One region of the Propionimicrobium sp. BV2F7 genome, then DNA from elsewhere that is predicted to be linked to it. Evidence: predicted binding sites of a transcription regulator. Region 1 holds the regulator's gene; the other holds the start of a gene.

What was found. The regulator HrcA, encoded in region 1, represses chaperone genes, less so after heat shock. The targets are predictions, from matches to a motif close to TTGGCACTCGNNNNNNNCGAGTGCCAA.
Region 2: a site for HrcA is predicted at 2,805-2,831, ahead of groL (chaperonin GroEL). Genes of this name have one in related genera too.

Annotation. Positions count from the first base shown of each region.
Region 1 covers NZ_AZIS01000003.1:95,712-100,795, forward strand. Annotated here, with positions in the region: gene HMPREF1255_RS01460 (alpha-amylase family glycosyl hydrolase) at 1-1,177, shown strand, start outside; gene HMPREF1255_RS01465 (inositol monophosphatase) at 1,101-1,883, shown strand; gene hrcA (heat-inducible transcriptional repressor HrcA) at 1,994-3,001, shown strand; gene dnaJ (molecular chaperone DnaJ) at 3,013-4,194, shown strand; gene HMPREF1255_RS01480 (16S rRNA (uracil(1498)-N(3))-methyltransferase) at 4,187-4,921, shown strand; gene HMPREF1255_RS01485 (metallophosphoesterase) at 4,918-5,084, opposite strand, start outside.
Region 2 covers NZ_AZIS01000005.1:250,924-256,007, reverse strand. Annotated here, with positions in the region: gene HMPREF1255_RS07595 (MFS transporter) at 1-695, opposite strand, end outside; gene groL (chaperonin GroEL) at 1,065-2,684, opposite strand; gene HMPREF1255_RS07585 (DUF3263 domain-containing protein) at 2,908-3,195, opposite strand; gene manA (mannose-6-phosphate isomerase, class I) at 3,432-4,622, shown strand; gene HMPREF1255_RS07575 (ATP-dependent Clp protease ATP-binding subunit) at 4,937-5,084, opposite strand, start outside.

The sequences.
Region 1 (5,084 bases):
CCCTGCGGAATGGGGCGAGTGGAACGGTCGCTATCGAGATGCAATTCGTTGTTTCCTAAAGGGGGACGGTAACACTTCTGAATTCATCAACGTCTTTAACGGTGACTGGGCGGGATTCGGGCACAAGGAAGGTCCCAATAAGTCCATTAACTTCGTCACCGCGCACGACGGTTTCACCATGATGGACCTGGTTAGTTTTAACGCGAAAGATAATAACCAGGAATATCCTTTCGGACCCTCCGACGGTGGTTCAGATAACAACAATTCTTGGGATTCCGGGGGTGATTTGTCTCTGCGTAGAACGCGTTGGCGTAACTTCATCGTCACGCTTTTCTTCTCGCGTGGTGTTCCGATGATCGTCGGCGGGGATGAATTTGGCCGCACCCAAAACGGAAACAATAACCCGTGGAACTTGAACACGGTCGGGGTCTGGAACAACTGGGCTCAGGCAGCATCGAACGCGCCGACTCAGGTGCCAGTGGACCCCAGAGACGAGACAATTAACGGATACTACGATGTCATCGGTCAAACCGCGGCACCAGAAAAAATCAACCCGCTGTTCCGCTTTACCCGGTACGTGGCGAGATTGCGATCTTTGGATCCGACACTTCGTCAGCCCACATGGGGCAACGGAGAGCTTCACGATGACGACGTTACATATTTATTCTTCAAGCCGGATCTGAGCGGTGCTCCAGAAGAGGGCGACAGGGCGGTTTGCGTTCTTATCGATGGCAAGGGCATTGGCGGCAGTGAATACCTATTTATGCTCAACATGAGCGACTCGAACGTCGATTTCGATTTACCGGAAGAACCCGATCCAAACCGTCCTCAGCTGAAGTGGTTTAACATCATTGACACTGGAGATTGGGCCGAAGAGGTGAGTAACTTCTGGGTGCCTAGTATGGCAATGCCCATCGAGGGTAACTACACGGTAGAGCCATGGTCTATCGCGGTATTGGTTGCTGCAGACCAGGAGTCTCCGCTCTTCCATAATCCAGACTTCGACAAGATCAAGCTTCCGAAACCGGACAAAATTTTCAAAAAAGACAGAAGCATTCCGCAGACCAAAAAAGAACAATTTTCAGATAAGGACGTGAATGATGCAGACCGATCAGATACTTCAGATGCTGAGGTCGGTAGCGGCAGAAGTGATCACGCCGAGGTTTCGCAACCTTAGTGACGACCAAATATTCGAAAAGAAGCCGGGCGATTATGTCACTGTCGCCGACAGGGAGTCGGAGGTGGAGATCACTAAGGCGCTCCGCGAGGCTTACCCGGATGCCCTGATCGTTGGCGAAGAGGCAACCTTCAAGGACCCTTCTCTTCCGGATGGGCTGCTAGAGGCAGATCATGCATTCACCATCGATCCCATCGACGGCACCGGAAACTATGTTCGGGGTAGCGATAAACACGCGGTGATGCTGGCCGAACTTAAGAATGGCCAGCTTTCGAGGTCGTGGATTTGGTTGCCGATGTTCCGGAAGGCATACGTCGCAGAGCGCGGCAACGGGGTATTTCTTAATGGGCAGAGATTGAGCCCAATTGAGCGTACTGGTGTTGCCCTTGGGGGAACCTCCAGGAAGAATCTTCAGGGCTACGACGCTGAGGGCAAACTCGAACCCACTACCACGACAAATAATTGCGCAGGAGTCGACTACGCAGATTTGCTAGAGGGATCGATTGACTACTTCCTGTACACGTCACCGAAGCCTTGGGACCACCTGCCGGGCCAGCTGATGCTCCAAGAGATTGGCGGCGAGATCCTGAAGATGGACGGATCCCCGTACGATGCTAGCGGCGATGCTTCTATCATTTTCTCTGGTTCGAACGTGGAGCGTTTGCAGCAGATTATTGATGCGTGGAAGCCCAATCTCGACAAATAAAAACGATCTCGAAAAGAGCTCGCTAGAAATACCGAAAAACTGAGCTAAACTAGCACTCTGAGCATTCGAGTGCTAGAAAATTAGTTATGCTTCGATGAGAGAGGGTGACGATGCTTAACGACCGTAGACTAAAGGTGCTGCGAGCGATCGTCACCGACTATGTCTCTATGCACGAGCCGGTGGGGTCTAAGGCTTTGGTGGAAAGACACAGCTTAGATGTCTCCCCGGCAACGGTTCGCAACGATATGGCAGCCCTTGAGGAAGAGGGATATCTGGCCCAACCGCACACCAGCGCGGGCCGTATTCCAACCGATAAAGGCTACCGGTTGTTTGTCGATAAACTAGCCGATATCAAACCGCTATCGCCAGCCGAGCGAAAAGCCATCGAAACCTTCATGGCCGGCTCGGCCGACATCGACGATATTGTGCATAGAACTGTGAGGCTTTTGGCTCAGTTCACCAGACAAGTTGCAATAGTCCAGTACCCGATCAGCGATCAGGCAACGGTCAGGCATATTGAATTCGTTCAGTTGAGCACATCCAAGGTGATGGTCATCCTCATCGACTCTGTTGGGATCGTGGAACAACGGATGGTCCAGGCCAGCACTGCTCCAGAAGATCTCGAAGAGCTAAGGAAAGTCTTCAACAAGCTGTCTGCTGATCAATCTTTGGATCAGGCCGCAGCCACGCTCTCCGAACACGAACTATATGAAAAGGACGAGGTGTTTGCTGCCCTCACGGATGCTGTAGTGGACATCGCGCAGTCTAATCCGAATAGCGAGGTAGTGGTTGCAGGCTTCCCCAACTTGACTAGGTATGGAGCGGATTACATGCCGATGATGGTGCAGGTCATCGAGGCGCTTGAAGAGCAGGTGGTTTTGTTGAAGCTGCTCTCAGAGACGGCTACCGAACCGGGCCAGGTTGCTGTTCGAATAGGCCAGGAGAACAGCTACGAGCCGCTACAGGCCACATCCTTAGTCGCGAGTTCTTATGGCAGTCCAGCCGATGCATATGCGAGGTTGGGAGTCGTTGGGCCAACTCGGATGGATTATCCATCAGCAATGGCGGCCGTTCGAGCCGTCGCCAATTACGTCGGTCGTTTTCTATCTGAAGGTTAATTTCAAAAGTAATGAGTGATTACTACGAGACGCTTGGCGTGCCTCGAGACGCCAGCGCGGAACAAATCAAAAAGGCTTTTCGCCGCAAGGCACGTCAGTACCACCCCGACGTCAATGATTCACCTGATGCCGAGGATAAATTCAAGGCTGTAAACGAGGCTTATGCCGTCTTAAGCGACGAAAATAAGCGCGCTATCTACGACCGTGGTGGCGATCCGATGAGCGGCGGATTTGACGGCGGCATGGGCGGTTTTGGCGGATTCAGCTCGCAAGGGTTCGACATTGGCGACTTGTTCGGCGCCATGTTCGGTGGAGACTTCGGCGGGTCGAGAGGGCCGCGGTCTCGCGTTCAGCGTGGCAAGGATCTTCTCGCTAGACTTGAGCTGGAGCTTTCCGAGGCAGTCTTCGGCGTCACTTCGGAGTTGACGATCAACACTTTTGTCGCATGCCAGAACTGTCATGGTGCAGGCTCCGCTGACGGCAGCGATCCAGTGACGTGTACCCAATGCAACGGCCGCGGTGACGTAACCGTAAGCCAGCGTTCTTTGTTGGGCGAGATCAGAACCACTCAGGCTTGCCCAGCTTGTCAGGGGTACGGGACAGTCATTAAAAACCCATGCCCAGATTGCGCCGGCCACGGCAGGGTAAATGAACGCCGCACGCTGAACGTCAAGGTTCCTGCTGGCGTCGACACCGGCAACAGGATAAGGCTCCAGGGGCAAGGAGAGATTGGAGAGGGTGCCGGCCCTGCAGGCGATCTTTTCGTAGAAATCAGAGTTAGGCCCCACGAACGTTTCCGCAGAGTGGGCCAAGACCTCGAAACGTACATGAACCTTCCGATGACTGCTGCAGCGCTGGGGGCAAAGATCGATTTGGGCACGTTGGAGTCCGAGCGCGACGACTGCGACCCGAACGATTCGACTGTTCAGATAGACGTTCCGGAAGGAACCCAAACCGGAACCCGCGTCACTGTGCGCGGAAAAGGAGTTCCTAGCTTGAACGACGGTCGTCGTGGTGGACAGCGAGGCAATCTGATCGTTATCTTCAACGTCGTCACGCCTACTAAGCTCACTGACAGGCAGCGGGAATTGCTTGCTGAGCTGGCGGAAGAGCGAAACGAAACGGAGCTAAAAGCCGAAATTAGCCATGATAAAGGCTTTTTCGAACGACTAAAAGACGCTTTCCGTGACTGAACCACTATTCATCGCCGAAGTCGCCGACAAATGCGTCGGCGACGTGGTTAACGTTGCTGGCTCAGAAGGCAGGCATGCAGTTTCAGTAAAGAGGCTGCGTGTAGGCGAGAGCGTGTTACTCGCGGACGGTCTGGGGCACGGGATCTGGGGCGAGGTAATCGAGACCGGTAAAAATGTTTTTTCCGTTCGTGTCGGAAACGTTCTCCAAGCCCCGCAGCGGCCAATTCGCTGGACCGCGGTTCAGGGGCTGGCGAAGGGCCCGCGCTCAGATATTGCCATCGAGGCACTAACTGAGCTTGGAGTCGATGAGATCATTGCCTGGCAGGCCTTTAGATCGGTTGTCAGGTGGGAGAAGAAAGCCGACAAGGGCATTGCGAAGTGGCAGTCTACGGTTCGCGAGGCCAGCAAACAGTCCAGGCGGCTAGTGATTCCTGAAATCAGCTACGCGGATGCTGCGCAGATCGCAAAAAGGATTTCTGAGGCAGACTGCGCATTAATTCTGCACGAAGACTCAAAAACTGGCTTGTCGGAAATCGAACTGCCAAAATCTGGTGAGATTCTTTTTGTTATAGGCCCCGAAGGCGGCATCAGCCCCGAAGAGGTCGAGCAATTTGAGAGCGCAGGCGGGAAGCTGGTCGGTCTTGGAGAACAGGTTCTGCGTACCTCGACTGCAGGCCTTGTCGCGCTAAGCCAGCTACAAATACTCAGCCAACTCGGCGCGGCTTAGACTCTCAGCTCCTCCGGTATTTCGCCGTACGGTTCTAGGCCAGAAAGATCGGCAAATACTACGTGATTACGGTCGTCTACCGTGCCGACGGTCAGGTGAGGGCCGATGCCCATCATCTGCCAGCGGCTCCTGTACGTCCAGTCAAGAGCCCGGGGTGTGGAAG
Region 2 (5,084 bases), on a different contig from region 1:
TTGGTTTCGTGCTCACCAAAGTAATCACCCTGGATCGCTGTGATAGCTTCCATAACCTTGTTGGCTTCTTCAATCTTTCCGTGCTGGCGTAGCCACCTCGGAGATTCCGGAACCTTGTGACGAAGTACGAGAGTTACAGCCGCCAAGAAGGCACCAAGACCGAGCATCCACCTCCACGCAGATGGACCGATCGGATGCATAACGATTCCAGTTACGTAGGCGAAGAAAGCACCCACTTGCCAAAACAGCGACATCAGAATGATGAACCGACCACGCCGCTTGGGAGCAGTAAATTCAGCAGTGATCGAAGAGGAAATAGGATAATCAGCACCGATAAAAAGCCCAAGCAGGAAACGGGATGCGACGAGTTGCCAAGCGTTCTGAGTTAAAGCCGCCAGCAAAGCAAAAATAACAAAGCCTGACAGGTCAATCATGTACATCTTTCGGCGCCCAAACGCATCAGCTAGTTTTCCGCCAAAGAGCATGCCAAGAAACATACCGACGATTGCAGATGCCGCGACGATGCCCTCTACAGCGCCAGAAATTTCCCATTGCTTCTTGAGACCAGGAAGCGCTACCGCAATAACCGATACGTCAAAACCGTCAAGGAACATTCCGGCTCCAGATAAAACCGCAACCTGTCTTTGAAAGTGCAGACCAGCTTTTTTCTGCTCAGACTGAGTCAATGAGCTCATAGTTATCTCCTCATCGAGAATATTTCCACACGCATTGTCTACGCGCGTAGATAAAGATAGTACTTCAGGCGGCTTGTTTCAAGATAAAAACGTAATTGCCCATTTCGAGGAGCCTTTAAAAGAAGCATTTTGGGTATTACCCCAGCATTTCGAAGTCAAACATTCAGCTCAATAACTCGATCTCGAATCCAATTCGCTGGATGCGAAACGATAAATTTTTTTAGTAACAGATTCATGATCAACGGGAACCAAAAAGCTCAACTACGAGCCTTTTGGTTCCCGATATAGTCGCCTAAAATTCACGCCAGGAAACATAAGAGCCGCGGGGCAGCTGCCCCGCGGCTCTTCCAATAGCTTTTAGCAGCAGGTTTAGTACATGCCGCCCATGTCGCCTGCAGCAGCAGGATCCATGGTTACCTTCTCAGGCTTGTCGGCAATAACGGCCTCGGTAGTCAGGAACAGACCAGCAATCGAGGCGGCGTTCTGCAGAGCCGAGCGGGTGACCTTCGTCGGATCCAGGATGCCGGCCTTGGTCATGTTGACGTACTCGCCAGTAGCGGCGTTCAGGCCCTCGCCAGCAGGAAGGTTGCGTACCTTCTCAGCGATGACGCCACCCTCATAGCCAGCGTTAACCGCGATCTGCTTCAGCGGAGCAGCTGCTGCAGACAGAACAATCTGTGCACCAATCTGCTCGTCGTCAGTCAGACCGTCGAGCTTGATGTCCTTGGTCGCCTGAACCAGAGCAACACCGCCGCCAGGCAGAACACCCTCTTCAACAGCAGCCTTAGCGTTGCGGACGGCGTCCTCGATGCGGTGCTTGCGCTCCTTCATCTCGACCTCAGTAGCAGCGCCAACCTTGATGACGGCAACGCCACCGGCCAGCTTGGACAGACGCTCCTGCAGCTTCTCGCGGTCGTAATCGGAATCGGTGTTCTCGATCTCGGCCTGGATCTGCTTTACGCGGCCCTCGATCTGCTCCTTGTCGCCAGCGCCATCAACGATGGTGGTGGCGTCCTTGGTGACGGTCACCGACTTGGCGGTGCCGAGCAGGCTCAGGTCGGCGGTCTCGAGGCTGAGGCCAACGGTCTCACTGATGACCTGGCCACCGGTCAGAACGGCGATGTCAGCCAGGATTGCCTTGCGGCGGTCGCCGAAGCCAGGAGCCTTAACGGCGACAGACTTCAGGGTGCCACGCAGCTTGTTAACCACCAGGCCAGCCAGCGCCTCACCGTCGACGTCCTCAGCGATAACCAGCAGCGAACGGCCGGACTGCTGAACCTTCTCGAGGATCGGCAGCAGATCCTTCAGAGAAGAAACCTTGCCGTCAACCAGCAGGACGTACGGGTCGTCCAGAACTGCTTCCTGACGCTCAGCGTCGGTTACGAAGTAGCCCGAAATGTAGCCCTTATCGAAGTTCATGCCCTCGGTGAATTCAAGGTCGAGGCCGAAGGTGTTGGACTCGTCAACGGTGATGACGCCTTCCTTGCCAACCTTGTCCATGGCCTCGGCGATTTTCTCGCCAACGTCAGGGTCGCCAGCCGAAATGGATGCGGTCTGAGCGATCTGGTCCTTGGAGTCGATCTCGGTGGCCATAGCCTCGAGCTTCTCGGAGACAGCAGCAACAGCCTTCTCGATGCCGCGCTTCAGCTCAATCGGGTTCGCGCCAGCAGTAACATTGCGCAGGCCCTCGCGGACCATCGCCTGGGCGATAACAGTTGCGGTCGTGGTGCCGTCGCCAGCGACGTCGTCGGTCTTCTTGGCGACCTCCTTGACCAGTTCAGCGCCGATCTTCTCGAACGGATCGGCCAGCTCGATCTCCTTAGCGATCGAAACACCGTCGTTGGTAATGGTGGGGGCACCCCACGACTTCTCCAGGACGACGTTGCGACCCTTCGGGCCAAGCGTTACCTTAACGGCGTCTGCAAGGGTGTTCATGCCCTTTTCAAGGCCCTTGCGCGCCTCGCTATCAAATTCAATTAGCTTTGCCATAGTATCCGGCATTCCTCCGGTTCACAGGATTGCCCTGCAAGTTGTAAATGTCTTTCATCGCGCCCTTGAAAGCTGCCCGCGACGGACGGCCCTTCGGCCTCAGCTATCTCAAGAACTTAGGTGGCACTCTATCCTTTAGAGTGCTAATTCATTTTTAGCACTCTAACCCCTAGAGTGCAAAAAACCCGGCTCGGAAGCCGGGATTTCACAGTTGAACCATAGGTTATCGGGTGCGCAACCTAGAAGCCGAACGATTACGCTGCCTGCTCTCACGAAGCCTGCGCAGCCTCTTGACCAACATCGGGTCGTGCACCAGCGCGGCCGGTTTGTCGATCAGCGAGTTAAGAATCTGGTAATAGCGAGTCGTAGACATGTCGAATTTATCGCGGATGGCCTGATCTTTAGGCAGCTTAGACGTCCACCAAGAACCCTCGAAATCGAGGATTGCGGCGTCCCTAGCGCTCAGCTCGGCCGTCACCTCTTCATATACCTGCGTACTCATAGCCCCCATTGTAGCCAGTTAATAACAATGGTGTAATTCCAGGCCCCACCAACAAGCAATACGCGCCGTTTGGTGTTACCTTGTTTATCTACACAGGTTCGGGTGCCGCAGAAGTCACGCGGAAAACTCAATAGATTTTTGATTTTTATGGAACTTTAAACCGACGCTTTTGGTGACAACACAACTAAGCGTGCAATACTCATTGATTGCTAATCTAAAAATAACGTCGAGGAGGCAGCGCACCGATGCAGCGAATTGTCGGAACTATCCGGCACTACGATTGGGGCTCGACCGACTTCATCGCCAACCTTCTTGGCAATCCAGTCACTGATCAGCCCGACGCAGAATACTGGCTGGGGACGCACCCGTCGTCGCCAACCCAGATTACCGTCGACGGCAAAACCAGCGACCTGCGCACTTACCTGGCTAATAACCCAGGCCTTCTCGGGAATAAGATCCGCGACGAGTTCGGCAACGAGCTGCCCTACCTAGTCAAAATCCTCTCCGCCTCCGTACCGCTAAGCCTTCAGGCACACCCCAACGCCGATGACGCCAAGGCTGGGTTCGAGCGCGAGAATGCCTCCGGCATACCCATCGACGACCCCCGACGCACCTTCAAAGACCCCCGACCCAAGCCGGAGCTGATCGTCGCGCTGACCCCATTCGACGCTCTAGTGGGCTTTCGCGACCCCGCCGAAAGCTATCGGTTGTTCAACGAGATTTGCCGTATCCCTGAGCTTGATTCCGTCATCGGGCCGCTGGAACACCGCAGGGGCAGCGCAGCCCTAGAAGAGGTTTTCCTGGACGCACTGAGCATCGACGAAAAGCGCAAATGGATCGTAAACGAGGTTGTCTCGGCGGCCATCAAGCACGTGGCCGATGCGGGCAAGGTTGGCGAATTCGCCCGCACCACAGTCATGCTCGACGAGCACTTCCCCGGCGACCCGAGCCTGCTGGCTGCCCTGCTGCTAAACCGCAGACACCTGAAGCCGGGCGAGGCGCTGCATGTCTCCCCCGGAACCATGCACGCATATCTGAACGGCTCGGGCGTTGAGGTCATGGCAAGCTCGGACAATGTGCTGCGTGGCGGCCTTACCCACAAGCACATCGACGTCGACGCGCTGGTGCAAGTGGTTACTTTCAAGTCTGATCCGGCGAAGGTGCTGGCGCCTTCCTACGTGCGCGAAGGCGTCGAAACCTACGACTACCCGGACTCCTCCTACTGCGTTTGGAGGATTAACCCGAATGGGCTTGCGATAGAGCTGCCGGCGATCTCCAGCGCCCGCATCCTACTTGCCATAGACGGCAGCATGTTGCTGACCAGCGGCGAGGACCAGACCCGTCTGGACAAGGGACAGGCGGTATTCATTGCAGCCAACGAGGAAGTGAAAGCGGTCGGTGAAGGCTGCGCGTTCCTGACCTCGATCGGAAAATAAAGACATATTAGATCTCGCCTCCCCACCTGGAGGCGAGATCTATTTTTTAATTGTTAGTCACGCTTCCTTGCAGCAAAGACCGGCAACAAACAGGAGCGCCGGCCCGAGAGATAGCGGGATGAGCGGCCAGACATTTTCTTCTTCCTTGAGTTGAATCGGTCACACCCAAGGTCCCAAACAAAGGTTCAGAAATTGTTTCGCGATCTTATCGCCATGGTTAACGGCACTTGGCTTCGCTCGTCAGGCGACCGCTTCGCGGACGAAGCACCTAACAAAAAGCGCCCGGCTAATTGCCGGGCGCTTTTGGCTTGTGCCTAGTTTTCGGTGTTCTCAGGCAGGTGATCGATTTCCTCGAGCTTCGGTGCCGTGCGGAACACGAACGGCTCCGCCGAATCCTTGTCGGCACCCTCTGCGACGTCCACCACGACGATAGAGCCGGCCTTCACCTCGCCGAACAAAATC